DNA from 3 places in the Paenibacillus sp. BIC5C1 genome. Region 2 is predicted to be linked to each of the others. Evidence: riboswitches for the same ligand, from Rfam matches in the RefSeq annotation. Region 2 holds a riboswitch; each other region holds the start of a gene.
The links. A riboswitch is a leader RNA that binds a small molecule or an ion and turns the genes downstream of it on or off. The one in region 2 is predicted to bind thiamine pyrophosphate.
Positions count from the first base shown of each region.

Region 1: it holds a riboswitch for thiamine pyrophosphate, as region 2 does, so the genes downstream of both, RS891_RS04600 (ABC transporter ATP-binding protein) here and tenA (thiaminase II) in region 2, are expected to answer to the same signal.
Region 3: it holds a riboswitch for thiamine pyrophosphate, as region 2 does, so the genes downstream of both, RS891_RS19005 (thiamine phosphate synthase) here and tenA (thiaminase II) in region 2, are expected to answer to the same signal.

Region 1 covers NZ_CP135922.1:988,844-997,120, forward strand. Annotated here, with positions in the region: gene thiD (bifunctional hydroxymethylpyrimidine kinase/phosphomethylpyrimidine kinase) at 1-193, opposite strand, end outside; gene thiM (hydroxyethylthiazole kinase) at 190-1,002, opposite strand; gene RS891_RS04590 (ABC transporter substrate-binding protein) at 1,242-2,309, opposite strand; gene RS891_RS04595 (ABC transporter permease) at 2,358-3,173, opposite strand; gene RS891_RS04600 (ABC transporter ATP-binding protein) at 3,160-3,927, opposite strand; TPP riboswitch at 4,098-4,200, opposite strand; gene hisC (histidinol-phosphate transaminase) at 4,309-5,430, opposite strand; gene RS891_RS04610 (ATP-binding cassette domain-containing protein) at 5,455-6,231, opposite strand; gene RS891_RS04615 (ABC transporter permease subunit) at 6,256-7,041, opposite strand; gene RS891_RS04620 (ABC transporter substrate-binding protein) at 7,069-8,124, opposite strand; gene RS891_RS04625 (iron-containing alcohol dehydrogenase family protein) at 8,121-8,277, opposite strand, start outside.
Region 2 covers NZ_CP135922.1:3,135,922-3,144,198, reverse strand. Annotated here, with positions in the region: gene RS891_RS14265 (TetR/AcrR family transcriptional regulator) at 1-125, opposite strand, end outside; gene RS891_RS14260 (DHA2 family efflux MFS transporter permease subunit) at 406-1,845, shown strand; gene RS891_RS14255 (TetR/AcrR family transcriptional regulator) at 2,010-2,909, opposite strand; gene RS891_RS14250 (GNAT family N-acetyltransferase) at 2,959-3,492, opposite strand; gene tenA (thiaminase II) at 3,536-4,207, opposite strand; TPP riboswitch at 4,328-4,426, opposite strand; gene RS891_RS14240 (hypothetical protein) at 4,473-4,763, opposite strand; gene RS891_RS14235 (NAD(P)/FAD-dependent oxidoreductase) at 4,772-5,902, opposite strand; gene RS891_RS14230 (AraC family transcriptional regulator) at 6,112-6,927, shown strand; gene RS891_RS14225 (HAD family hydrolase) at 6,924-7,565, opposite strand; gene RS891_RS14220 (DUF1349 domain-containing protein) at 7,613-8,206, opposite strand; gene RS891_RS14215 (MFS transporter) at 8,272-8,277, opposite strand, start outside.
Region 3 covers NZ_CP135922.1:4,285,226-4,293,502, reverse strand. Annotated here, with positions in the region: gene RS891_RS19030 (ABC transporter permease) at 1-46, shown strand, start outside; gene RS891_RS19025 (hypothetical protein) at 63-461, shown strand; gene RS891_RS19020 (hypothetical protein) at 458-1,009, shown strand; gene RS891_RS19015 (hypothetical protein) at 996-1,979, shown strand; gene RS891_RS19010 (ABC-F family ATP-binding cassette domain-containing protein) at 2,112-3,662, shown strand; TPP riboswitch at 3,728-3,837, shown strand; gene RS891_RS19005 (thiamine phosphate synthase) at 4,061-4,747, shown strand; gene thiO (glycine oxidase ThiO) at 4,752-5,981, shown strand; gene thiS (sulfur carrier protein ThiS) at 5,978-6,181, shown strand; gene RS891_RS18990 (thiazole synthase) at 6,185-6,952, shown strand; gene RS891_RS18985 (MoeB/ThiF family adenylyltransferase) at 6,949-7,998, shown strand; gene RS891_RS18980 (winged helix-turn-helix domain-containing protein) at 8,160-8,277, shown strand, end outside.

The sequences.
Region 1 (8,277 bases), 2.1 Mb from region 2:
CCAATTGTTGAGCGATACCATCGTAAGGAATAGGGAAGACGCCCTGCACACCTGTTGTATTCTGGGCAGCAATGGCTGTAATTACAGTCATGCCGTATACACCGAGCTCCTGAAAGGTCTTCAGGTCTGCTTGAATTCCGGCCCCGCCACCGTTATCGGAACCAGCAATCGTTAAAGCCTGCGCAATACTCATTGCGCACCCCCATCAATCTGGCGAATCTGTGCCCGCTCTGCGAGAATGTCAGGTGTCACTTGAGCCAGTTGATTCAGCAATTCGATCTGGAAGCTGCCCGGTCCCAGCTCAGCGGTATGTTCCGCCGCAATCTCTGCTGCAACACCATAGAAAGCGAGTGCCTCCACAACACTGCCGAGCAAGTCGTCTCCCGGTTTCGCTATGGCTGCAAAAGCACCAATTACCGAGCTGAGCAAGCAGCCTGCACCAGTCACTTGGGTAAGCAGGGCATGTCCATTACTCGTCAGGAATGTCGTTTGTCCATCTGTAATGACATCCTCGCGTCCGGTAATGACGACCACACAGCCGAGTTTTTGTGCTGCCCGTTCTGCTATTCCAATTCGATCGCCCTCGCCTTGACCGGCATCCACACCTTTGATACTCCAACGCTCACCGATGACATTGGCAACTTCCGCCACATTGCCCCGCAGCACCGTGAGGCGAAGCTCACGGACGAGCATCTGAACGGTTTCCGTACGATAGGCGGTTGCGCCAGCTCCCACCGGATCGAGCACAACAGGTACGTTATTTGAATTAGCTGATTGACCAGCCAAACGGATCGCCTCGACCACCTTTTCGTCCAGTGTACCAATGTTCAGTACAACTGCTCCCGACATCTTGGCAACATCAGCGACTTCTTCATGTGCATAGGCCATAAACGGAGATGCACCTAGTGCGAGCAAACCGTTGGCCGTAAACGGCGCAACGACAATATTCGTAATGTTATGAACAAGCGGATTTTGCGTACGAACACGTTCCAGATAAGACATATAAGTTCCTCCTTATAAATAAGCAATTTGAGAACAAAAGCAGGCAGGGCAGAGTTGCCCTTATATCAGTTGCTAACTCTGCAACGTTGCCGGTTTCCAATTAATGTCGGGTGTTAAACGTTATTCCCGGATAGCTGCAAAGTCCGTATAGAAAAGCCTAATAGAAGGCCCTCATCCTCGTTAAAGATTCCATTCGTCCCAATGTAATCCCGAAACTACTCTTGTGAGCGACACCTTTCTTACTCGCCCTGTAGATTAATAAAAGCATCCTCAGCCTTCACGGTATCCGGAATCAGTTCACTTTGAACCAACCATGCCCGAACATTTTCCCAGGACGAGGCGTCCTGACTGCCAAACGGCTGACTTTCTTCATTCATCAAGGGCAGTAAAATATTCAGACTTTTGGTTTCGATCTCCGGGTCAAGAGGAGACGTTTCGTTCTCATGTGCGAGCAGAATGTTCAGCGCGTTCTCAGGGTACTCTGTCACATATTTCTGTCCTTCTTGTATCGCTTTAATGAAGCGGGTAAGCTGATCCTTTTTCGCTTCAATGCCCGCATCACTTGCAGTGAGGACCAGTTCATAATAATCAGGTACACCGTAATCGACAGGATTGATCGATTTCATGGCATGGCCTTCCTTTTCCAGAATCAATTGTTCATGGTTAATAAAACCACCCATAATGGCATCTGCCTGTCCGGAAGCCAGGGAAGGGATCAGGTCAAATCCCACATCCACCAGATTCATCTTGTCGGGATTACCGCCATCCTGGCTGATCATGGTACGCACCATCGCTTCATACAGAGGGATTGAGGAATAGCCAACCGTCTGCCCTTCGAGATCTTTTGGTGACTTCACTTTACCGTCTGCTTCGGTCAACAGATGCACAAGCGGATGACGAACGACGGCTGCAATCGAACGTACAGGAATGTTCTCCCCACGAGCGAGCAAGATTTGCGGCTGGTAGCTTAGTGCCAGATCGATTTTCCCGGCGGCAACAAGTTTGAGTGAGTCATTGGTATCGGCAGGCATCTGGATATCGACATCCAGACCTTGATCCGCGAAGTAACCTTTTTCCTGAGCAGCATAGATGAAGGAATGCACTGCATTCGGGTACCAATCGAGCATGATGGACAGCTTGTCTTTGGATGCCGATGGCGTTTCTATTGCAGATGATTCTGTATCGTTTGCATTGAAATTTGAATCTGTAGCAGGTGTATTGGTAACCGTATTTCCGCATCCGCTGACGATCAGCAACAGGGTCATAAGCAGAATGGGGAGCAGGGAATAGAAATGCTTTTTGTTCATAACGTAAAGTTCCTCGTTTCTTTTGTTTTCTGTTTTGAAATCCGAAAGTTATCCAGCTTTTCTTCTACCTGCATGCCGCCGTGATGTACCGAATCTTCTCTCCATCCATGCAATGAGTACAAACAGGGCGATACCAAGCAGGGATAACAGCACGATGGCGGCGAACATGGCATCCGTGTTCATATTGCTCGACATTCTGCGGCTGAAGTAACCAAGGCCCTTGCTTCCACCGAGCCATTCACCGATCGTTGCACCGACCACACAATACACCACAGACATTTTCAGTCCCGAAAAGAAGGAGGGAAGGGCAAGTGGAATCTGGAGTTTGCGAAAAATATCCCACTTGCTGGCCCCCATCGTCAGCAGCAGTTCACGCTGCTCCGGATCACCCTGACGCAGGCCATCGTAGGTGCTCACCACTATGGGGAAAAATGCAATCAGGAACACCACCGCAACTTTACTCCACAAGGTGTAGCCAAACCACAGGATGAAGACGGGGGATAGGGCAATCAGCGGGATCGTCTGACTGATCACGATGAAGGGATATAACGCTTTTTCAATCGACCGATTCATATGCATACCAGTTGCAAGTACAATTCCGGCAACAATGGACAAGCCAAAACCAACGGCAACCTCCATCAAGGTAGCAGGCAGATGTGTAGCCAACAAGAGGTGGCGATGCTCATACAGCGAACGGGCAATCGCCGTCGGGGCTGGAATGATGAAGGAAGGCACCCATCCCATACGCACAACCCACTCCCAGATGACAAGCAGCAAGAGCATGAGCAAAAAAAACAGACCATAACGGGCAAGCCAACCTCTTATGCTATCCTTCATGCTGTCTCTCAAGTTACCGTATCGCATGCAATTGTTCCTCCAATAGTCGTCTCATCTGAACGAGAGCCGGTTCGTAGATCATGTCCGAATGTCTTGGACGTGCCAAAGGTACCGTCAGATCCTGCAGCTGTTGGCCTTGGCCCCCCGGAGTTAACAGGATAATCCGATCACTGAGCAGCAGGGCTTCTTCAATGTCATGTGTGATGAACAACACGGTTTTGCCCATGCCTTCCCAGAGCTCCAGTAGCCAGCGATGCATCTCCCGTTTGGTCAGGGCATCGAGTGCACCGAATGGTTCATCCAGCAGCATAAGTTGGCCACCTGTCAGCAAAGTGCGAAGCAGCGCGACACGCTGGCGCATACCACCTGACAGCTCGTTCGGGTAAGCATTCGCGTGGCCGGATAAGCCAAATCTGTCGAGACCAGCCAGAATGTCCGCTCGTATCCTTACCTTATCCTGCCGACCTGGAGTAAGTTCAGAGGGGAGTATGCAATTCTCCATGACGGTTCTCCAGGATAAAAGGAGGTCCTTTTGTGGCATGTAGGCCACCTGCCCCAGTCGCTTTCCTTCTTGAACCCAAGGAATGTCAATGGTTCCGTGTGTTGGCTCAAGCAAGCCTGCCAGCAGCTTGAACAGGGTACTTTTGCCGGAGCCGCTGGAACCGATGAGCGAGACAAATTCGCCTTTGGCTACACGCATCGACACATTGGAGAGCACGGGGGAATCCCTTTTTCCCGGGAAAGCGTAGCTCATGTTGTGAATGGTTATGTCGTTATTCATCTCGTTCCGTCCCCCCTTGTGATTCAAAATTCAAACCGCAGGATCTTTAATTACACCTTCTGATCTGCCCGCAGAACGCGAAAAAGACCCACCCATTTCCGGAGAAATGAGTGGGTCTGTAAGTTCAATTCACATTAAATTTCATCATCAACATGAAAAAATCCGCTTACTGAGAGGCCGCTCCACTTCCCTCCGCTGGTATGATCCAGATCAGGTTCAAAGGGTCCGAATCGTTCGATTCGTCTCAGCCGCAAGGCTCCCCTAGTGCAATGTTTAAGATATGCAGTTGTGTGTTCAGCATATATCACATGCAAGTGGAATGTAAAGAGTGTGGCCTAAAAGAAGTGTGAGTACTGTGAGTCAGGAAAGTAATCCAGGATTCTAATCGTTTGAATGTAACAGTGAATCAAGCTCACCGATCAGACGGACAATCTGCTCAGGTGTACCAATCGTAATTCGAAGCCAGGTAGGCATACCGAATTCGGCACCGCCGCGAACAGAGATACCTCTGTGCAACAATTTTTGGGTAATTGGGCCACTATCCTGCAACAGATCCACCATGATGAAATTTGTTTCGGAAGGGATATAGGGTAATTTCCACTGCTCAAAGGACTGCATTAACGTTTCCCGTCCCTGACGATTGTAGTGCAGGCAATGAGAAACAAATTCATGATCATCCAGGCTGGCCGAAGCAGCGGCTTGGGATGTGACTGTCAGACTGATGGGCAGCTTGACCCGGTTAATGCCTTCAATGATGCTTTCATTCCCGATGCCATATCCAATTCGCAGGCCGGCCAGTCCATATATTTTGGAGAAGGTACGCAAAATAATCAGATTATTATACTGCTCCAGCAGCTTAACCGTATCAGGATAATCTTCACTTTCCGCGAATTCATAATACGCTTCGTCCAGGACAACCACGACATGGGAGGGCACATGTTCGAGTAAACCGAGCAGGGCATCTGCCGTGAAAATGGTTCCGGTTGGATTATTCGGATTGCACAGCCAGATGATTCGGGTAGAAGCATTGATCCGCTGCCGGAATTGCTCCAGATCCAGCGAATGGTTGACCAACGGAACTTCGTGGATGACCCCGCCTGCCAGCAGCGTAGCGCCCTTATACCAGTTAAAGGAGGGCACCGGAATGAGTGATTCCTCGCCGGGATTAAGATAAGCTTGGGCGGTAAGGGTTAGGAGCTCGAAAGATCCACTGCCAAATACCAGTTGGGAGGTACGCACTCCCAGACGTTCCGCAAGTTTGTCACGCAGCAGTTGGCTGGAACTATCGGGGTATTGAGCCAAAAGATCGGAACCCAGCGATCTGACCGCTTCCGCTGCCAGGGGAGAAGAGCCAAACGGGTTCTCGTTCGCTGCAAGTCGATCTACACTTTCCAGTCCCAATTCCCGCCGGATCTGTTCCATGGATTTGGCAGGTGTATAAGCCGGAATTTGATTTAACAGATCTTTAACAGGAGGAGAGGGAACGGTTGAGAGGGATTGCATAATCATACCTTCTTTCCAATGGAATTAGATCGAGAATGATATCTGTTTCTGGGCTATCTGCTGTGGTGTCTCTTGTGGAGGAGTCAACAAGCGATTTAGAATAAGATTTTCAAAATGGGCAAACCCGCTGTCCCGAACACGTGGACGCTCCAGCGTAATTCGTGTATCCATCGTGATATGACCATCCTCGATTAACAGCACCCTGTCAGCCAGCGCAACCGCCTCACTGACATCATGCGTGACCAGAATGACAGTCAGATCTTCTTCTACCCACAAGCGTTCGATTAATTGCTGCATCTCAATTCGGGTCAATGCATCCAATGCACCCAGCGGTTCATCCAGCAGCAGTAAGCGCGGATGACTTGCGAGTGCCCGTGCCAAGGCGACACGTTGTTTTTGTCCGCCAGATAATACCCCCGGCCAGTCACCTTCACGCTCTCCAAGTCCTACATTGCGAAGCGACTGGCGTGCATCGTCCTTGTTCTTGTCGGGGATTCCCAGCCGTACATTGTCGAGCACGGATTTCCAAGGCAGCAGTCGGGCTTCCTGAAACAGAAACCGTGTCTCGGGTGCTGTACTGCCAAGTTTTCTGTTGCCCAGCATGACGCTTCCGGAAGAGGGGGATTCCAGCCCGGCGATCAGACGCAGCAACGTACTTTTGCCACAACCACTTCGTCCAACGATGGCTACAAATTCCCCTTGTCTTACGTTGACATTGATGTCGGATAGAATCGTCCGCTGATCATACGATTTCTGAACCCTATCTACTTGAAGAAAAGGACTGATCTGACTTGTGCTCATGGATTAATTCACGCTCCTTTGGCTTTACTTGCGGGATAGAGCCGGGTTCCAGCGCAGCCAGCGCCGTTCCAGCCATTTGGCGATGGTATCGGACAGTTTGCCCAGCAGGGCATATAGCAGAATGCTTAAGACGATTACATCCATCTGCATGAATTCCCGCGCGTTCATCGCCATGTAGCCAATCCCCGCATCCGCCGCAACCGTCTCGGCTACGATAAGGGTCAGCCACATAATGCCAAGTGCGTAACGAATGCCCACCAGAATGGAAGGCAGTGCACCAGGCAGGATAATGTCTTTATAAAGGGACCAACGGCTGAGGCCATATACTTTTCCCATTTCAATCAGACCGGGATCGACCGATCGTATGCCGTGGAACGTATTCAGATATACCGGAAAGAATACACCCAGGGAAACGAGAAATAATTTGGCTTCTTCACCGATCCCGAACCACACAATAACGAGGGGGATCAAGGACAGATGCGGAATGTTACGGATCATCTGCACCGAGGAGTCTGCGATCTTTTCCGCAAGGGAGGAGATGCCGTTCAGCACTCCCAGCAGGAAACCCAGCCCCCCACCAATGATGAATCCTCCCAAAGCTCGTCTGGCACTAATACTGATATTGTTCAGTAGTTCACCGTTACCAAGCAGACGAATGAAGGCCTCCAGTACCTGAGCGGGACGGGGCAAAATATTGGCTGCAACAACTCCGGATGCAGTCAGCCATTGCCACAGAGCAAGAATGAGTAGTGGTACAACAAAAGGAATGAACTGGTTAAACCATGCCCGGTTAAAGGTTTTGGACCGCACGTTATGCCTACCTCCTTGTTTCCTTCGTTATTGAGTACCTGGAGCTGGAAGTTGATCTTGAAGTGCATCACTCCAGAATGTGCTCACATCGACTGCCTGCTCAAAAATTCCCGCTTGCTGAAACGTATCCGCTACGTCCTGTTCGGACTTGATGGCCTCATCAGAAATGGCAACAATACGTGATGGGCGTTGTGCTTCTCCATCCGTGTAGGTTTTAAGGGCTTGTTCCACCGGCTGGTGGGTATTGTCTGCTGTAATTTGAGCCCACGCATCCTTATTGGCACGAGCCCAATCATTGAATTTGTTGATTCGCTCCAGATAATCGGCTAGGGCCTCTTTCTGTTCCACATTTGCAATAGCCTGATCGGACGCGGCTACCAGGAAGCTGCCTGACAAGATATCTTTGGCGCTGGCGAGCGCTGTTGCTTCATTCTGATGTGCCGAGATGATGGCATTGCCGTAACTGGCAAGGGCATCCACTTTCCCGCTAATCAGGGCGCTGAGTCCGTCGGCTGTTGAAAGTTCGACCGGACTGATGTCACTCCAGGTTAATCCGGCTTCCTCCAGCATTTTGAGCAGGAAATAGTGGGCCGTTGTATTTTTTACGAAAGCAACTTTCTTGCCTTTCAGGTCAGCAACTGATTTGATAGAAGAACCTTTGGGAACAACGACCTCCTGATTTAAGGTGCTGCCTTGTTGTACCGCAATAATTTTGAAGTTTCCACCATTGGCAGCCTGAGATGCAAAAATGGGCGGAATTTCACTGGTCACACCAAAGTCCAATTGATTTGCAGCCATCGCTTCGAGGATAAGGTTACCTCCCTGAAATACGTTATAAGTGACTTTATAGGGGGTGTCATCGAGTCCGGCGGCTTTTAGCCCCAATTCGAGATTGCCCCATCCGGTCTGACCAACACGAATGGTAACGTCTTTATTCAAAGCAGCTGATGCGGCTGTCGGTGTTGTGCCTGTACCTGCGGCCTGATTGTCAGCTCCGGCAGAGCAGCCGGAAATCAGCAACAACAGAAGCACGCTCAGAAAGGCAGTTAAGGGAAGAGTGTAGTGGCGGTTTGGACGGATCATAGGGAGGAAACCTCCTTGGTGTGTGTACTGCTTTCACTGGACTGACTGGATTCTATGAATGTTTGGCCGATACGATCTGCCTGAAGAATGGCTTCGGTTACCTGCGTCGTGCTAACTCCGAAGGAGAGATGTGCCGCACTGCCTTGCCGCAGC
Region 2 (8,277 bases):
GCAATCCGATTGACGGATAGTTTCTCGATGTCCATTTCCTGTAAAAGATCTACAAAAGCATCACGAATCAACTGTCTTGTACGAAGTATACGAGGATCTGTAGCAGACTTCTTTTCGTTCTTCATGCAAATCACTCCTCAAATTTTAAAAATTACAATTTTAAATGATCAGTCGTTTATTTCCGAATTAGACGACATATTTTATTTTTTCGTAAAATAAGCAACGAAAATACCCAAAATCGTAAATTGTAATCTCCGGGAATATGTATATAATTCAATAAATACAATGTAAACTATACAACACGTTGTAAATTTAGTCACGTGTGGATTGAAAGGATGGAATGGATTGAGTCAGGCTAGATTAAAAGAAAAAGATGACGTAAAAAAGGGCCCCATACTGTTTGTTATGATTTTGGGTGCATTTCTTGCCACATTGAACCAAACCGTTATGAGCGTGGCAACTCCGGAGCTGATGGGGGATTTTAATATCTCAGCAGCAACAGCCCAATGGTTTACGACAGGCTACATGCTGGTGAATGGTGTACTCATTCCTATCACGGCCTATTTCATGCAACGCTTTTCGACACGGCAATTATTTCAAGCTTCGATGTTTATTTTCCTCATCGGTACGATTATATCTGCCCTTGCGAGTAATTTCGGTACATTGTTGACAGGACGTATGGTTCAAGCAGCTGGTGCTGGTATTATCATGCCATTGTTGATGCATGTCATTCTAACCCTGTTCTCTCCTGAGAAAAGGGGCGCCGCGATGGGCATGGTCGGTTTTGCCATCATTTTCGCTCCAGCGATTGGGCCGACACTTGCTGGATATATTCTTGAGAACTACACATGGCAAACGATGTTTTACGGGATGATCCCACTAACTGTTATTGTTATTGGTTTTGCGTTTGTATATCTCAAAAATGTATCGGAACGAATCAAACTCAAGTTCGACACACTCAGCGTGTTGCTGTCCACGATTGGATTCGGTGCATTGCTGTACGGCTTCAGTCGGGCGGGAAGTCTGGGATGGTCAAGCGCTGAAGTAATCATATGCCTTGTAGCAGGAGTAGTTGCTCTTGGACTGTTCACATGGAGACAGCTCGCGTCTACAAATCCGCTGCTCGATCTGCGTGCTTTCAAGTATAATATGTTCTCACTGACCACGGTCATTAATATCGCGATCACGATGATCATGTATGCTGATATGATGTTGCTTCCTTTATACCTCCAAAATGCACGGGGTTACACTGCATTGGAGTCCGGATTATTATTGCTTCCAGGGGCACTTGTCATGGGCTTCCTGATGCCAATAACAGGTAGATTGTTTGACCGGTTTGGTGCAAAATGGCTGGCGATTATCGGGATGGTTATCACGATCGTAACCACCATTGGTTTCATTGATCTATCGGATTCTACCAGTTATACTTACCTGGTATTAATGTCAACAGGTCGCCGAATTGGTATGGCCTTGCTCATGATGCCTATCCAAACGGCAGGTTTGAATCAACTGCCTCCAAGACTTGGGCCACACGGTACAGCGATATCCAACACCGTGAGACAAGTAGCTGGCGCTGTGGGTACTTCATTGCTCGTAAGTGTAATGACTAGTCGCACAACGGCACATGTACAGGATATGGTGGCAACGGGTGCAGCCAAAGGCTTAACCCAGCAGCAGTTGGGAATGGAATCCATGATCCAGGGAATTAATGATGCTTATGTAGTCATTATCGGTATTGCCGTTCTCGGATTGCTACTTTCCTTCTTCATCAAACGTACCAAACAAGCGACGGAGGAAGACTCCAAGCAGCCTGTAAGACAAAAAGTCTCGATGAATACAAATTAAGAACAACATTTACATGAATTACTTCATGTAGAGCCTATCGTATCTTATATAAAAGCGGCAGATTAGGACCCTAAGCTTTACGTCCAATCTGCCGCTTTTTTTGTGTATTACAAATAAACAGAAGCCTCTCCACTTCAGGGATAAACGCTGTGTTAAGGTGTGCTCTATTTCGTGCTATCCATCGGACCCTGTCTGATTTGTTCGAGATATAAGCTACAATCTTTGACAATCATACTAGCTTCGCAGTTCAGAGAAGACAATTCAAATTCCGTTTGAAACGCTTGCAGCGTTACTTCCAACATGGAAATATTGATCTCTTTCTGCTCGACTAAAGCAAGCAGCCCTTTGGTCAGTTCTTTCGCTTTCATAGACGCTTCCGAGTGGAGAATGGAATGACTGAATTTCTGAAGACTCGCAATCAGGTTGTTTTTATCCAGTGCAATTTCTTTGGAACCAGGAGCGATCACCAACAGACTTGGAAAATCAATAATATGCTCTTGTCTTTCCAGCATGGAACGAAGCAAAATTTCAATGTAAATCAGGATTTTGGGTACAAGATGCTTCCAATTCGGCTGGGCAAGTTGGAAGTTTCTCCACATATTCGAGATTTGATGTATCATGCCAAAACCAAAAATAGCCCCTTCATAAGCAAAGGGTTTCAATTCTTCACCAAATACCTGAACCAGTCGGTCAGATAACCAATTTAACTGCATACGAGTCAAGTTCTCCAGATTGCATTCTCCAGAGTAGAAGCCTGTCCAGAATAGCTCCACAACAAGCTTTTTTTCCGGCAAAATCATCGGAACCATAATTTGATCTACCAGTAAGTCAAAATCGGATGCATAGCTTCGGCTCTCCAAATCTTTGCGAATCATCATATCTTCCTCTACACGCTGCTCTAGAATGGCAAGAATACAATCATCCTTGGAACCAAAGAATTTATAAAATGTTCCTTTGGACACACCTGACTCGTCTAGGATCATTTGAATGGAGGTGTTGGTTACTCCATGTTTCTCAAAGAGCACAAGTGCTGAGTCCAATAACATTTGTTTCCGTTTATTCATAAGCTCCCCCTGGATGATTTGAGCGGTTCACTTCAAGACATCTAATAATCTACTGCAAATCCACTGCAAACATCACATGTTCTTTCCAAATCCCCTTGATTTTAATATTCTGGCGATCTGTTTCCTGGAAGCCCGCTTTACGCAACACTCGAATTGATCCGGCATTGTCGGGAAGTGCACCTGCCTCCACTCGTTTTATTCCCGCTTCATTCATGGCGAAATCCAGGGCTAGCCGAAGGGCTTCACTCATGTATCCCTTGCCATTCTGTACCTGATCCAGCACATAACCGACAATCCATTTGGCTGTGGAATCCAGTTCAAGTTCGAACAGAGAAATCTCTCCAATGAGCTCATGTGTATGGTTCAGGAAGATCCCGAAAGAGTATCGTTTCCCTTCTTCCCTGGCCTTGCTCCAACCTTCGAGAAGTGCAACTTGACCCTCCAGTGTATAGAATGTCTCCGATCGTTCACTTGCCGATATCTCTTCGAAAACAGCCCGGTTCCGGATCTGCAAATCCAGCAGTGTCGGCGCGTCCTCCACATTCAAAAATCGTAAATAGATACGTTCCTCACGATTGTCCATCTGTATGTTCATCCTTATCTCTGGTTGTAGTAGATTGCATTCATCAGAAGTACGAGAGTTGCCGTTTATACGCCATATCCCAGAACAGATATTCAAATTCAACACTTCTTCTGAATATGTCTTCTATGGCCTCCAGCTCCTGCTCGGTTTTATGTTCACATAATGCATCAAGTGTATCATAGAACCATTCGAATGAGTCGCGGAATTCATCACTTGCATAATTTTCGATCCAAGTCTGATAGAAATTGCCCTCTAATGAATCTCGATATTGTTCTTTTAATCTTGTGGCATAGTCGTAATACGTCCATGCACAAGGGAAAATGACGGCGATGATTTCGGCTACCCCACCTGTTTGTGCAACACTCATCATATTCGACGTATACGCCTTGTTGTATAGTGATGGTTTGACAGCATGATTTCCATCCAGTGTAATCCCAAATCCATTCATATAATTTCGATGCAAATCCATTTCTTCGTACAGAATAGCGTGTTGAATCACCGTAAAGTTCGTCATCAGTTTTTCATCTGTCGCCTTCACCGCACCCATGGCAAAAATCTTCGCATATTCAATCAGATATGTATAGTCCTGAAGAAGATAAAACTTAAACGCTTCCTGATCCAATGTGCCTTTTCCCATCTCGTGTAAAAAAGGATGGTTGTATCCATCTTCCCATACGGCTCTGGACTTGTCTTTTAACGTTCTCGAAAATGACATGATCATTTCTCCTTTTATTAAAATCATAATGTCCCGCTTCACATCCAGCTATCGCGTTCTGTCGTACAAAATGCAGACCAAAAAGCCCTTGACCTATTTTCGGCAAGGGCAAAATAACATGAGTACATGTCATTTGCTCCCTACGTCAGTCTTAACTAACAGGTTCAAAGGGTCAGGTTTTAACCTTCTCAACTGCGAACAGTCCCCCTGCAAATAGCTCAGGCTTATTACAACATGTGTTTTTCCAAATGTCAATCCATTCCTATTAATCTTCAAGTTCTGCTAAATCTTCTTGCAAGTTCTTAAGTCGGGTCCGGATATCCTTAATTATACTTTGTAATTTGTTTAATTCATCGACCCATTTTTGCTCATTAGAGACGTTCGTTGCTGAAGTTGAATGATGCCCGGGAGACGTCCTTAACTGATCTAAATCCGATTCGTATGTCCGCCGCTTTTCCTCAGCTTTTGCCAATTCCTCTTCTTCGATGGCAATCTGGTGCTCCAGATAGATGATGTCTGAGGAGTAGCCGTGGGTTAAGCGCTGTGAATACGTCATAGTTCACCTCATTTCTGATCATCCATTGCTTTTCCAAGGTCATATGGCTGAATATCGATATCCAAATCCATACCCAGAGCCAATTTGGCAAGTTGACTTCCAATAAAAGGCCCCATCGTTAGACCAGACGCTCCAAGCCCGTTGGCTGTGATCAAACCATTCCAACCTGGAACAGCACCCATTACTGGAAGAAAACCTGGTGTAAATGGACGAAATCCTACTCTTACTTCCTGAAACGTGCTATCAGCTAAACCGGGAGCCAGTTCCAATCCTTTATTCAAAATTTCCTGCATTCCGCCTGCGGTTACTCTTGTATCGTATCCTTCAGTATCATTTTCGTGAGTCGCTCCGATCACAATCTTCTGTTGATCAAAGGCTAACAGATATTGATCCGAAGGAGGCATGACAACAGGCCAGTTCCCAGTGTCCTCTCGATCGTGAACCTGCAAGTGCATAATTTGCGCCTTCTGATAATGAACCTTAAAATCAATGCCCAAGGGCTTCAACAGTTCATTAGCCCAAGCGCCGGCACACACAATAACCTCGTCAGCCGATATGACTTTACCTTCAACAACCACTCCAGTTACTCGGTCCGATTCATATTGAAGTGTCGCGTCCCCATTCATCAGGACCGCCCCATTTCGCTGAGCCGATCGAATTAAAGCATCACGCAGCGCGCGTCCATCGATACGCGCAGCTCCGCTGATGTAGACTGACTGAAAGTTCTCCTCCAGAAGAGGAAAACGCTCATGGGTTTCTTTTGCATCCAGACGGGTAATATCGGCAATCTCCGGCGCATTTTCTTTACGAAGTTGTGCCCGCTCCTGCATCTTGTTAATTTTCTCCACATCCGTATGGATACTAAGAGCGCCAACTTGAGCATAACCTGTTTCCGTTTCCCCTTCACTCTTGAGTTCTTCAATCAACCCGGGATAAAAACGTGCACCTGCCTTGGCAAGCTGATACCAATCCTGATTACGGCGCTGAGATAACCATGGACAAATAATCCCGGCAGCAGCATCCGTAGCCTGTCCCCGATCTTTCCGGTCTATAATAAGAACTTCCGCACCCCGTTTTGCCAATTGATACGCTGTGGAAGCCCCAAGAATTCCTGATCCTACGACGATGACTTTCTTCATGACTGCATCCCTTTCCTAAATCACTGTAACCATTATAACGCATACTGCTTCGTCTGATAATGGTACGGCATCGACATTATGATACATGTTCCTAAAAGGTTTTCGATAAAATGTTATTTATGTAATATAATTCAAATCAGGTTTCTTTTAACGCTGTATCCACGCCATTTACGCACACGACCTTTAACGAAATGAGGAATAACACAACGATGCCGAAACCTAGTATGGGGAATTCACTGGATCCCGATATGCCGCTTATGATTACAGGTCAAAACCAGCTGACCGTAGATGAATTAATGAATTGGAACGGCCATTCGCGGGATTACAGTATTGTGCAGTGTATCGGGGGAACAGGGAAAATCGCAGCCCAAAATCATGAGTTTTCAATTCGAAAAGGAACAGCTCTTATTATGTTTCCGGAGGTGACATATCGTTACGACAATCTGAGTGATTCATTGTTGTTCGATTGTCTGTCTTTTAATGGCTATTTATTGCCACGGTTTCTGCATACCTTGCAAATCGGGGAGCTGCGCGCCTTCAAGCCGGATGGAATGCTTCATATCCTGCTGCATGAAATAACGTTGGCGCTACAGTCCCGGCACAAGGATCAGATCTGGCACGTATCCGCATTGCTGTACATGCTTCTGGTCAGGTTAACGATTGATGGCGATCGTTATGGTGCTTATGAACGTTCGGATGCCCGATTAAAGCTGGGCGGACTGGTTACTTTTATCAAGCAAAATTATGATCAGGATATCTCGCTCTCCATGCTGGCTCAGCAAATGGACGTCACCGAACAGCATCTAAATCGGATATTCAAAAAGGAATTCCAAATGACTCCGCTTGATTATCTGACACGATATCGGTTATTGAAGGCCAAGGAAATGCTCGTCCATAACGCTGGAATAACGGCCCACGAGATTGCTCGGGCTGTCGGTTTCAACAGCGCCAGTTATTTTGGATCCGTTTTCAAAAAATATGAAGGGATCTCTCCTATTGAGTTACGCAAGCAATACCAGGGTTAAAGAATTTCCATCGTGATCTCTGCCAGCGAGGTTAACCGCAGATCATACTTCGAGAATTCCAGATTACGCGTTACCTCGTTAGGCACAATGACACAGCGAATCCCCGCGGCTTTGGCTGCCTTCAGTCCATTCGGTGAGTCTTCGAACACAACCGCTTCGGACGCCCCGATCCCGAGACTCTCCAGGGCAAGCAGATACAATTCCGGGTCCGGTTTGACCCGCTTGACGTCCTCTGCTGTATGAATGACATCAAATAGTTCGAAAATGCCGAGTGTCCGCAAATAACCATGAACCCAATCCCGGGTAGAACTGGAAGCAACGGCAAGCCCAATCCCTTTTTTACGGGCAGACTGGAGCAGCTCATGCACGCCTGGAAGAATGGCTGCCTGCCCCAGATATGCTTCATATTTCTGTTCAGAGAGCAACTTGATATGATCATGATCGATCGGTTTTTGCAACGCTTGCTCCAGATATAGAAAAGGATGAAATTCTTCAAACGATGTCCCTACATTTTTCGACCAAAGCTCCAGGCCAAGTTCAAGTCCATGCTCTTTATAAATATCGCGAAAAGCATAGAACCAAGGTGTCTCCGTGTCCACAATAAGTCCATCAAAATCCAAAATAAAAGCTTTTACCATTCCGCTTTTCTCCCTCCAATGATCAGCCGATTGGCAGGGAGATGGGCTTAGAAGCGTGCAGTCACGTCCGGACGGGTAACATTCATCGACAAAAAGTGACAGGTGCATCCCGTTCCGGCTGGTGACTGTCCAACAACTCCAGCCCGGATCTCCCCCTCTATCGGCATGCCGAAATATCTAATTAATTTCCATTCCACCCCATCGGGTGAATAAAAGAATGAAATGCAGTCCTCCACTTTGCGTATGCGCAGATAAGGATTGGTTACGGGAACTTCAACCGAATTACAATCGTCGGATGAACCTTCCTTTGTTACTACCGACACAATGGTCGCCGCTTTTCCATCATACTCAAAACAAAGTTTGCACCAGTTTCGCTCATCCGCCATCACCATCAAACATCCGGAATCATACTGATGTTGCATGTCCACGGTTAGCTGGGTCGTCATTTCAAAATCGTTAGGCACCGGCATCGACAGAAATGGCGCGGTTGCACGGATATGCTTACCCGCTGGATCTTGAAAAAAGTCCGTATCAGCCTGAGCTTCTACAATTAGAACTCCTTGATCGGTATAAGACCAGCTCTTCGGCTCATTAATCCAGTTCATTTGGTTTCTTGTTTCTGTTGCAAATACGTTTGTCATTGCTATGCCTCCCAGGTTCATTTTCTGTATTATATATTCGTTTCATATACAGAAAACCCCTTCTCCTACAT
Region 3 (8,277 bases), 1.1 Mb from region 2:
AGACAGATCTAATGTGGTAAGAGGGCTTATTTTCCAGCAATCCTGACAGGAGTTGGTTTAACATGTCCCAGAATACACAGCAGCTTATGTTGTTCTGTACGGCGGTTGTCTTATTTGTGACAGCCTGCCTGTACGGGCAGCAGAATGTTCGGGTTCTATCAGACGCATTAAATCATTTGGTGAAGACGACAGCAGACATGGAAGGACGGGTGAATACCACGCTACGTATAAGCCAGCCAATCCGTTATAGTGGTGCTGAAGTCTTACACACTGTGAGGCAAATGACAGGGACAACGGTCAGCGTGGAGGTGGACGGGATTGCATATGTCATTGATCCTCTTGTAAACAGAAGAGGAACCATACCTGTGCAACTTGCAGCTTCGTATAGACCTGAGTTCATAAGAAGTGAAGCTGGCGCACTGCTAAAGATTGCATTTTGGAAGGAGGCCAGTACACCTTGATTAATGCTGCATCCAAGCTGCTTTCTGTTTTGCTGGCAGTGATTTTGCTTTATGTATACCCGGCAGCAGAGACTGCTAATCGACAGGATGACATGGCACGCATGACTGTTGTTCAGACGGTTACCCGTTTTGTCGATGCAATCAGAACAAAGGGATACATTTCCCCTGCCATGTATGCAGAGTTCGAAGAACAGATGGCCCGAACGGGGAATGCCTATGAGATTTCTATGGAACATTTGCACAAAAAATATGTTCCTCATTACTCGGATCCGATGGATCAGAGCACATTTTCTGGTACTTATGAAACTGTGCAGGATGGTTATTATTCAGCCCAGATTAAAGCAAAGTTGTTTCCTTCGTCTGGTGTGCTGGCTTTAGACGATCCTGGGCGCAGATATACACTGGCAATGGGGGATTTCTTCACAGTAACCGTCAAAAACACCAATCGCACACCTGCCATGCTGATTCGTGAGTGGTTAAACGGGTCTGCGCAAGCTGCAGCTGTGTTTACCACATATGGGGGTATGGTGCTCAATGAAGATTACTGATCTTTCCATTGTGTTTGTGCTTATCTTTTTACCTATATTCTGGGTTATTTCTCACAATACAGACAATGCCCAGGAGGCTCAATATTTAAGCAATCGATATAAGATGGCACTTCAGACTGCTGTACTGGATGCAGGGGCCGTGATGCATCAAAATGAGAAGCAAAACGATGAAGCAGGGTATGATTCGACCAAATTTGTTAAAGCGGACAAAGAGCTTGCCTTAGCTACGTTTACTCAAACAATGGCGCTAAATATGGGGATTCAGGATGATCTTGCGGCTATACGGGCCATGTTTAATTACATTCCTGCAGTGGTCGTGCTGGATTATGATGGTTACTATATTTTGGCGAACGAAACAGAAGTGACCGGAAATCTTGAAGATTCATTCCGGCAAGTTTGGAGTCCCAAAAAGCCCTATACATATTCTGATTCAAATGGTAGCAGTATTAATTTTACACTCGATGGGTATATATATGCCTACGATGCAGGCTTGGGTATGTGGGTTGAAGGGTTCCAGAAAGAACTGGCCTCCAGCACACAAATCCCTCTGCTTCAGAATACCGAAACATTTGAGCAGATCAGACGAAGTCGTATCGTGACAAGTGTGCAGGAAGAATTGGCAGATGTTATTAACCGGCATAATGAGTTTGCAAGAAGGAATGGTGTTTCCTATACCTTTACCATGCCATTGATTTCTCAGGAAGATTGGTACAATTCGATTAATGACACGGGGCTTATGGCTTTTATTCAGGGAATACCTGTAGGTAACCAAAAGATAAACAATTATGCCATTGGTGGTGGCAGACTGGTGAAGAAAACAGCGATCGTTGGTGGAGTTGATCCGGTAAGTGGAATTAAATACTATTATCCTTCCACATGTAACAATGGTTACAGAGCGGAAGAGGTATTTACAAATGCCAAACAAGCGGCAGCACAAGGTTATTTTGAGTATAACTGTTCCATAAATTAAAGGCGGTTTGTTTGTAATAAAAAAGCGAGGTTGCATGAGATGTTTACATTACTTTCAGAAAAGGCGACACCTGTGCTAAAATAGGGTTTCGGAACGATAGTAATGTCCAATAGATAGGAGCAACCTCATCTTATGAGTTTATTGTCAGTAGAGAACGTGAGTCACAATTTCGGAGACCGCACGTTATTTAAAAATGTATCTTTTCGTTTACTTGCCGGAGAGCGTGTAGGTCTTGTTGGTGCAAATGGTGTGGGCAAGTCCACACTGATGAACATTCTTACCGGGAAATTGTTAAAGGACGAAGGGAAGGTCGAATGGACCCCCAAAGTTCGTTATGGATATCTGGACCAGCATACCAAGCTCACACCTGGAAAAACGATTCGTGATGTGCTTAAGGATGCGTTCCTGCCCTTGCTTGAGTTGGAAAAAGAAATGATGTCCATCACAGATCAGATGGCAGACGCCGATCCGGACAAGCTCGAATTGTTGCTGGAAGAAATGGGAGACATTCAAGAGCAATTGGAGCAAGGTGATTTTTATCTGATTGATGTGAAAGTGGAAGAGATGGCAAATGGACTGGGCTTGTCCGCCATCGGTCTGGATCGTGACGTGGCCGCGCTTAGTGGTGGTCAACGTACGAAGGTATTGCTTGCCAAGCTCTTACTGGAGAAACCAACTGCTCTTCTGTTGGATGAGCCGACGAACTATCTCGATGTGGAACACATCGAATGGCTGACGCGTTACTTGAAGGACTACCCGTATGCATTCATTCTGATTTCGCATGATACGGAATTTATGAATGAGGTCGTTAACGTTATTTATCATCTGGAATTTGCCAAATTGACGCGTTACGCAGCAAACTATAACAAATTCCTTGAAATGGCTGATATGAATAAGGCGCAGCATATTGATGCTTATGAGAAACAGCAGGAGTATATCAAGAAGCAGGAAGATTTTATTCAACGGAACAAAGCCCGTGCTTCTACTTCTGGTCGTGCCAAGAGCCGAGAGAAGCAGCTCGGTAAGATTGAACGGATCGATCGTCCAGACGAAGCGGCCAAACCCACATTCAAATTCAAGGATGCCCGGGCGAGTAGTAAAACCGTCTTTGAAGGCATTGATTTTGAAATTGGATATTCATATGCATTATTGCCCAAGATGACGATGACGATTGAGCGTGGGGAGAAAATTGCCATTGTTGGTTGTAATGGTGTAGGTAAATCCACATTGCTTAAGACTATCTTGGGAAAAATCCCACCAATCAGCGGTAAGACTTTCCTGGGTGACTATCTGGAAACAGCTTATTTCGAACAGGAAGTACGTGCAGGAAACATTACCCCGATTGAAGATGTGTGGAATGAATTTTCTCATCTGACACAGAATGAAGTCCGGGGCCATCTCGCACGTTGTGGATTGAAAAATGAGCATATCACTCGTCCGCTTAATGCGCTTAGTGGTGGTGAACAAGCCAAAGTTCGTTTATGTAAACTTCTGATGCGTGAAAGTAATTGGATTTTGTTCGATGAGCCTACAAACCATTTGGATGTTACGGCTAAAGCAGAGCTGAAACGTGCCTTGCAAGAATTCAAGGGTACCGTGCTGCTCGTATCCCATGAACCTGATTTTTATGAAGATTGGGTTACCAAAACATGGGATGTTGAAGCTTGGTCCGAGAAACAATAACGTAATAAATGGAAATTGTACGGTGACAAAAAAGGGTGTCTATGGTAACATAGGCTACAGCTTCATATGAACACTAGGGGGGCCGCACGATGCGGCTGAGATGGAAGAATGCGATTCCGGACCCTTTGTACCTGATCTGGATCATACCAGCGTAGGGAAGTGGCGCGTTTCAACTAATGACAAAGAGCGTTATCGATGACTTTTGCGATATTGCCTGCAAGATGAATCATGCATCTCTATGTATACAGCGTTGCGATTATGGATGGTTTCTATAGTTGTTATCCGTTATGTATAGAATAATTGCATGCGGCAGTCATTCAGTTGATCCATGAATTTTTAAATTCGTGGCCACTCCCCTACGGGAGTGGCTTTTTTTTTGTTTTATATCAGCTTATATCATGCAAGAGGAGGCGGACAGGACGGCAATCTTCCACGAACATGTAACAACAAAAGCTTTCGAACTGCATGTGGTTTCACCAGGTACAGGAGACATGGACTCTTTTCTGAATATTGCTAAGTATATATGGCAGTGGGTTGATTATATTCACATTCGGGAAAAAAGGCTGTCCTTTGAGCAACAGATGTATTGGGCGCAAAGTCTGAACACACAAGGTGTTCCATCTAACCAAATCATTATGAATGGCTTAGATCGGCTGGATCAACATACGTTGCTTGGTGGTGTGCATTGGGGGCAAACAGTTATTCGCAGTTACGATAAGGATGAGTTGAAGAGAGTCGAGCGGCTGCGCGTAGGCATATCGGTTCATTCTCCGGAAGAAGCAAAAGTTGCAGAAGAACGTGGAGCGGATTATCTCTTTTATGGGCATGTCTATGCTTCAAATAGCAAACCAAATTGCGAACCCAAAGGGCTTAGTGCATTGGCCGAGGTATGCTCCAATGTTTCGATTCCGATAATCGCAATTGGCGGGATTAGAGCTGATAATATTGCTGCCATTCGAACTGCTGGTGCCAGAGGGGCCGCTGTGATTTCAACGATTTGGGCGAACGATGAGCCGAAACTAGCCGCGGCATCATTACGGCAGGCAATCACAGATTCAGAGAAGTACGCCGAACCAGGGAGATGAGATCATGAGAGAGGAAGCAAGAAGTCGAAGCAGGAATCGTTCAGGCTATCATCCAGGAATCGTATCGGGAAGTAAAGTTGGAGCGGAAGTTCGAGGCAAGATTCATGCAGAAACCATTATTGTAGGCGGAGGCGTTATCGGTTGTGCCATCGCATATGAACTCGCTACCCGAGGACATGATGTTCTTCTGGTTGAGCGGGCGCGAATTGCTGGGGGAACTTCCTGTGCAGCCGCCGGGATGCTTGCTGCTGACAGTGAGGCATTCACTCATGCTGTAATGGCGAAGCTTGCACGGAAGAGTAGAGCTTTGCTTCATGAGCAGAAGGAACGAATCAGTTCGCTTAGCGGAGTGGAGATGGGACTGCAACAGCATGGTTTTATTACTCCTTTTCGTTCATACTGTGAGGTCACCAGTTACAAAAATAATCGATCGTCTACCTTATCTACAGAACATATTTGGTGGGATCGTGTCGCTGTCCAACAGGAAGCTTCATGGTTAAACAGGGATACGTATGGAGCATATTACAGACCCTCCGAGAGCGAGGTCCTTCCCGTCAATCTAACACAGGCTTATATCAGATCGGCTCAAGCTATGGGTGCGAGGGTGATGGAAGGTGTACAGGATGTCCGTTTGCATACGAATGTAAACGGTGTACAAGGAATCGAGACTTCAATAGGAACAATGACATCGAGAAATGTGATTATTGCTTCAGGGTTACAAGGTGATGAATTGATGAGACATGTTGGCCTGAAATCGCCTATTTTGCCTGTGAAAGGGGAGATTGCAGCGGTGCAGTTTTCACCCGACTATGTCGGTTACAGACCTGACAAAACGGTGTATGCAGAGGATATATATATTGTTCCTAAAGCCAATGGAGAAGTGTGGATCGGTGCAACAAGCCTGCCTGGAAGAACAGACATGAATGTTTCGGTGCAAGGTATTCAGAAGCTGCTTACAGCTGCGACAAATTGGGTGCCTGGCATGAAGGATGCGCATTTTATCCGAGCGTGGGCTGGTGTTCGTCCCTCGACTCCGGATAGATTGCCGTATGTGGGCGCTTGTGAAAGTGTTCCGGGTTTATTCGCTGCTTTTGGACATTATCGTAACGGAATATTGCTTAGTGCGATTACAGCCAGCCTCATGGCTGACTTGATTTATGGCAAAACCTCGGAAGAACTGGGGATTCAGGACCTTTGTCCAGAACGTTTGAACAGAAAGGAGATGTTGCAGTGAACATCATTGTCAACGGACAAACCATGCAAATTGAAGATAGCTTAGATCGTGTGGACAAATTGCTACATTCATTTAATTTGCAAGTAAAAACCGTCGTGGTTGAATTGAATCGTCAAATTTTAACGCGGGAATATCATGAAACGACGGCGTTAAGAGACGGAGACCGAATTGAAATTGTACATTTTGTGGGAGGCGGTTGAATTATGTTGAGGATTGGAAATTATGCGTTTGAATCTAGATTGCTGTTGGGTACGGGCAAATTTTCGGACTTGGAAGTGCAGAGCAAGGCGGTTGAGGCCTCAGGCACGGAAGTTTTAACGTTTGCAGTTCGGCGATTGAATCTGGAAGATCGTCACAAACAGCACTTTCTGGACACACTGGATTTGAAAAAGTATACCCTGCTTCCCAATACAGCGGGTGCTTCAACAGCAGAGGAAGCTGTGCGAATCGCAGAGCTTGCTCGAGCATCAGGACTTTGTGATATGATAAAAGTAGAAGTTATCGGCGATGGAATCACACTGCTTCCTGACCCGATTGAAACATATAAAGCTTGCGAGATCCTGCTTGAAAAGGGCTTTACGGTACTGCCTTATATTTCAGACGATGTTATTTTGGCCAAGCGATTACAACTACTCGGCGTACACGCTGTTATGCCTGGGGCTTCACCGATAGGGGCGGGAAGAGGGATTATTAATCCCTATAACCTGGAGATCATTATTGAACAAGCCGTTGTTCCTGTTATTGTGGATGCAGGACTTCGTGCACCTAAAGATGCTGCTCATGCGCTGGAGCTGGGAGCTGACGGTGTATTGTTGAATACGGCTGTTTCTGGATCTGGAGATCCGGTGAAGATGGCGAAGGCAATGCGGATGGGGGTTGAAGCAGGCAGACTGGCTTATGAGGCAGGCATGATTCCAGTTAAGCGCTATGCAGCAGCGAGCAGTCCCGCGGAAGGAATGGTTCATACATGACTAATCAGACACAATCTTCTGAACAGGGAGACCGCTATTCCAGACAGGAACGGTATGCACCTATTGGTAAGGAAGGTCAGCATAGATTGAATAACAGCAGAGTATTAATTGTTGGAGCGGGCGCGCTTGGTACGGGCATTGCTGAAACACTGGTACGTTCAGGAATTGGCCATATTACCATTGCAGATCGTGACTATGTGGAATGGAGCAATCTACAGCGACAACAATTATATATAGAGGAAGACGCCATTCAGCGAATGCCCAAAGCGATGGCTGCAAAAAAGCGCCTTTCTGACATTAATTCTACCGTTGAGGTTGTAGGTAAAGTGATGGACGTCAGAGTAGACGAGCTGGAGGAACTGGTTCAGAACGCAGACTTGATCATGGATGCCACAGATAATTTTGATACCCGGCTATTAATAAATGATATGTCTCAAAAGTATCGTATTCCGTGGATTTACGGCGGATGTGTGGGCAGTTATGGAATTACCTACACGTTTCTGCCTGGAGAAACACCTTGTTTAAACTGTTTGTTGGGTGAGGTTCCTTTAGGTGGGGATACATGTGATACGTCAGGCATTATCCCTCAGGCAGTGCAGATGGTTACGGCTAATCAGACTGCGGAAGCGATGAAGTTACTTAGTGGCAATGCAGGTGCACTGAGACGCAAGTTGTTATCATTCGATGTGTGGAGAAACGAATACATAGCCATTAACGTCGACGGTGCCCGAAAAGAAGACTGTCCTTCCTGCGGAGTAAAGGCTAGCTATCCGTACCTCTCTTCTTCAAACTTGGAAAAAACAGACGTGTTATGCGGTAGAGATACGGTACAGATTCGCCCTTCACGGCGAATGAATCTGGATCTACAGCATACGGCTGATCGCCTCGGTAAGCTGGATGAAGGCCACGTGGAGGCTAATCCGTTTTTGGTTTCTTTTACAACTGGGGGTCACAGGATGGTCATTTTTCAGGATGGGCGCGTCCTTGTTCATGGAACAAAAGACACGGCAGAGGCGCGTACGCTGGTTCACCGGTACTTTGGTTAAAGAAAAAAACAAATGAGTGTTCTGAGTCCGTTCCTTCCGGGAATGGACTTTTTCATTTTACGGCATGATAAACATACAACAATGCTGCGATGCACATGTGGGGATTAAAAGTAGTTTAAACCAATAAATGTAGCAGCGTATGAGACAGGCCGGGTGAAAAAATGAAAACTTCCATATTACTGGTTGGCAAGGGAGATCTGGTTTCTTTTATTCAAGGCATATTGTGTGCTGAAGGGTATCAGGTCGAGCAAATGGAGTGGGCAGATCTGAACCGTCTTT